Regions from separate parts of the Pseudocitrobacter sp. 73 genome, predicted to be linked through region 1. Evidence: riboswitches for the same ligand, from Rfam matches in the RefSeq annotation. Region 1 holds a riboswitch; the other holds the start of a gene.
The links. A riboswitch is a leader RNA that binds a small molecule or an ion and turns the genes downstream of it on or off. The one in region 1 is predicted to bind cobalamin.

Region 1 (2,406 bases):
CGTCGAAATCAGACCAGCCGTGCATCTATCGCTGTCATGCCGGGTTAACGGATATTTCTATTCCACTGGTGATTGCCGGGCATCTTGTCGGGTTCGTTCTGTGTGGCCAGGTGCGTGTGCGCAATGAAGCGGAGACGGGCATGATTGATATTCTGAATATTGATGATCGCTGGCAGGCCGATCCAGAACTGCTTAATGAATTTCGCAATGTCCCGGAAATGGATTTTTCGCGGGTGATGGCTTCTGCGGATCTCCTGAAATTGATAGTAGAAAACTGCCTTAAAAAGCAGCTTAATTTTGTGGTGATTAAAGATAACCCTCAGCAGGCGGCATTGCCCCGTTCCGTACGGGAGACGAATCCTCATGACAGTAAAATGAATAAAGCACTACGTTACATTGATGCGCATTTGTCGGATGAACTTCGTCTCGAAGAGGTGGCTTCTCATGTTTATCTTAGCCCTTATTACTTCAGCAAACTGTTTAAAAAGTATCAGGGTATTGGCTTCAACGCCTGGGTAAATCAACAACGTATGGCGAGCGCCAAAGAGTTGCTGAGCCACAGTAACTGGAGCATTGCCAGTATTGCCCGTAATTTAGGATTTTCTCAGACCAGCTATTTCTGCAAGGTTTTTCGCCACACCTACCAGATAACGCCGCAGGCGTATCGCCAGCAAATTAGCGAAAAGCGTTCAGAAGAATCGGCCTGATTTGCATTGCCGATTTTTGATACTGTATTGCACGGATAGCGATGTAGCATGAAAAAATCTCGCGCCATGCAATAAATTGTCACAGCGCAACAAAATAGTGATTTAAGAGAGATAAACTGCAACGACAATTATTTTTGTGATGAGATAACGGCGTTATTGCGAATTGATTTTTTCGCTTTATGCATTCGTTAACACATCATTTTGTGATGAGCAGTATAACGGCTGCTCATCATGTAAAACCGACAGGTCAGACACGTAATGTGTCAGGGAAGGGGGTGTAAATCCCCCGCAGCCCCCGCTGCTGTAATGCTGACGACCCCGTAATAACCACTGATCGCGAGATTGGGAAGGACGGGCGAGGATGACGCTAAGCCAGAAGACCTGCCTGTCGGTACATCTCAACAACTTCGGTGGGAAGTGGGTTGCTCAGAAGCGTGCGGTCGAAAGACCGGGTATACGCGCATCCTGATGTTCCCCTACCACCCTGACAGGGATCGGGGTATGGCGGCCAGACGTTACGCATTCATTCTTGCAGGAACCGGCAGCGGCTGTGGCAAAACCACGGTAACGCTTGGCTTACTGAGCCTGCTGAAACAACGCGGATGGCGGGTACAGCCTTACAAAGTGGGCCCGGATTACCTTGATACCGGTTGGCATACGGCGGTATCCGGTGTCGCCTCTCGTAACCTTGATAGTTTTATGCTGCCCGCCCTGGTGCTGAACGCCCTGTTTAATGAGCAGATGCAACAGGCGGATATTGCGGTCATTGAAGGTGTGATGGGCCTTTATGACGGAATAGGTTCCGACCCTAACCAGTGCAGCACCGCTGCGATGGCGAAACAACTGGGTTGTCCGGTCATTCTGCTGGTTGACGGCAAAGCCGTTTCAACCTCCATTGCCGCGACGGTCATGGGTTTTCAACATTTTGACCCCTCTTTGAATATCGCGGGCGTGATTGTCAATCGCGTCAACAGCGACAGCCATTTCCAGCTTTTAAAAACCGCCATTGAGCGCTACTGCGCGCTGCCAGTACTTGGCTACGTTCCTTCCGTGGCGGGGGTTGCTCTGCCGGAACGCCACCTTGGGTTAGTTACCGCGCGTGAGTCTGTGGTGACCCAACAGCCATGGCGCGATTTTGCTGACACCCTCGCACTGACGATGGATATCGAAAAACTGCTGACGCTAAGTGCCCTTGAAAACGATCCTCAGGGCGAATGGCCGCCTCTGCCTGCTGTTCTGGATGGCGAAAATATCACTCTGGCGCTGGCGGACGATGAGGCGTTCAATTTCTACTATCCCGACAATATCGCGCTGATCGCGCGTGCGGGTATCAATGTTGTGCGCTTTAGCCCCCTGCACGATAACGTGCTGCCGGAGTGCCAGATGATCTGGCTGGGTGGTGGCTACCCGGAGTTGCATGCCAGGGCGCTGGCGGCAAACCAGGCGATGCTCGCACAACTTCGCGCGGCGCACGCACGCGGTGTGGCTATCTACGCCGAATGTGGCGGCCTGATGTATCTCGGCAGTACGCTTGAAGATGCGCAGGGCGAAATCCACCCGATGGCAAATATCATTCCCGGTCACAGCAAAATGGGCAAACGGCTGACGCGTTTTGGCTACTGCGAGGCGCAGGCTCGTGAGCAGACCCTGCTGGCGGCCCCCGGTGAAACGCTGCGGGGCCACGAGTTTCACTACTCTG
Region 2 (2,406 bases), on a different contig from region 1:
TCCGCCGACATGCGAATAATCTGCACATTATCAATGTGGTTCGCCGCAATGTTGTATTGCGCGGCGGCGACGGACGGCTTGGCGATTTCGGTTGCCAGCACGCGGTCAAAGTTGCGCGCCAGCGCCAGCGAGAAGTTGCCGTTCCCGCAGTAGAGTTCCAGCAAATCACCGGTTGAGTTTTCCGTGGCGTTGAGCGCCCACTCCAGCATCTGCACGTTCATTGCCGCGTTCGGCTGGGTGAAGCTGTTTTCCACCTGGCGGTAGATCATCTCTTTCCCGGCGACCGGCAGCCGCTCGTCGATATAGTCCTGATCCAGCGCGATTTTCGTTTTCGTCGCGCGGCCGATGATATGCACATTGAGGTTCTGCGCGCGTAATGCATCCCGCAGCGCCTCCGCTTCCGCACGCCACGCATCGTCGAGCTTCTTATGGTACAGCAGAGAGACAATCGCCTGATTGCTTTGCGTAGAGAGATAATCAATCTGGAACAGCTTGTGACGCAGCGTGTGGTTATTACGCACACCGTCCAGCATGGCGGTCATCAGCGTATTGATGAGCTCGCTGGCTGCCGGGAAGGAATCGACGCGGATGCGGCTTTTGGTCTGCTGATCGAAAATGATGTGATACAGGTCGTCCCCATCATGCCAGATACGAAATTCCGCACGCATGCGGTAATGACTGACTGGCGAGCGAAACACCTCCGGAACCGGCGCGTTGAAAGGGGCCATCATCGTTTGCAGACGGACCACTTTCTCGGCCAGCTGCGCTTCGTATTGCTCGGTAGGAAGGTGTTCGGGGGTCATGATGCATCCTGAATAATAAAAGTACGCGGGGATTGTAGGGCCTGCTCAGGGGATGTCCAGCGATTGATGTTTTCCTAAATCGTGATGGCAGTCTGGACATCTATATGTAACTAAATGTAGCATCCGGGTTCCGGTCCTGTGAGTTAAAAGGGAATCCAGTGAAAATCTGGGGCTGACGCGCAGCGGTAAGGAGTGGTGGGATGAACGCATTTTGCAGACACTGCCTGAAAAGGTGGGAAGTCTTCATCCGCTAAACGCCCCCGAGCCCGAAGACCTGCCGGGTGACGTCGCACTGGGTTTTCATCATCGCGGGCTATCGATGAAACCGGCGGCATCCTTTTTCTATTGTGGATGCTTTAACAATGATTAAAAAAACTTCGCTGATGACGGCGCTATCCGTCTCGGCTTTTTCCGTTTGGGCGCAGGACAGCACTTCAGATACCCTCGTCGTAACCGCCAGTCGTTTTCAGCAGCCGGTCAATACCGTCCTCGCGCCGATGGATGTCGTTACCCGAGATGACATCGACCGCTGGCAGGCCAAAAATCTTAATGACGTCATGCGTCGCCTGCCGGGCGTGGATATCGCGCAATATGGCGGGATGGGGCAGAGTTCTTCACTCTTTATTCGCGGTACTGAAACGAAACAGGTTTTGGTACTGGTCGATGGCATTCCGATGACCCGCCCCGGTATCTCTAATAACCCGGACCTGAATCAGATCCCTCTCTCATTAGTTCAGCGCGTGGAGTATATCCGTGGGCCGCGCTCGGCGATTTATGGGTCCGGCGCAATGGGTGGGGTGATCAACATCATTACCCACTCTGACGAGGAACAATCGAAAATTACCGCCAGCATGGGCTCTAAAGGCTATCAACAATACGATGGCACGTTGCGTCAGCGTTTTGGCGACACGGTAGCGACGGTGGCGGGTTCTTATGAAACCACTAAAGGGTTTGATGTGCAGCCGGGCTCGACCTGGAGCCACGACAACGACCGCGACGGCTTCCGCAATAAAACCTTTTGGGGTAGCCTGGAGCATAAGTTCAACGATAGCTTTGATGGCTTCTTCCGTGGCCGCAGCTATACCAATAATGTCGATTACGATCTGGGTAGCCCACCGTACTCCCCGGCGTATAGCGCCGACGAAGAGCAGCTTTATAACCAAACCTGGGATACCGGACTGCGATTCCATTCCGGTATCTACTCTTCTGAGCTTATCGCCAGCTATCAGAAGGTGAAGGACTATAACTACAGCAGCATTTATGGTCGATATAAAGATGGCACAACGCTTGACCGCATGACCCAGCGTAACCTCCAGTGGGGGAACAACCTGATTGTCGGGCATGGCTCGGTAAGCGCCGGGGTAGACTGGCAGCAGCAGCGTTTGACTTCGTCGGATACGGCGATATCCGATACCTATAAGCGCGATAACACCGGGCTCTATCTTACCGGGCAGCAGCAGTTTGGCGACGTGACGCTGGAAGCCTCTGGTCGTGAAGACCACGATGAGCAGTTTGGCTGGCACGGAACGTGGCAAACGGCGGCGGGCTGGCAGTTCGTTGAGAACTATAAAGTGACGTTATCGTACGGTACCGGCTTCCTGGC

Region 2: another riboswitch for cobalamin. It lies ahead of btuB (TonB-dependent vitamin B12 receptor BtuB); the one in region 1 lies ahead of F0Q32_RS05820 (cobyrinate a,c-diamide synthase).

What each region holds. Positions count from the first base shown of each region.
Region 1 covers NZ_VTZO01000006.1:171,434-173,839, reverse strand. The annotation lists gene pocR (regulatory protein PocR) at 1-707, shown strand, start outside; cobalamin riboswitch at 935-1,111, shown strand; gene F0Q32_RS05820 (cobyrinate a,c-diamide synthase) at 1,209-2,406, shown strand, end outside.
Region 2 covers NZ_VTZO01000019.1:1,875-4,280, reverse strand. The annotation lists gene trmA (tRNA (uridine(54)-C5)-methyltransferase TrmA) at 1-803, opposite strand, end outside; cobalamin riboswitch at 918-1,100, shown strand; gene btuB (TonB-dependent vitamin B12 receptor BtuB) at 1,166-2,406, shown strand, end outside.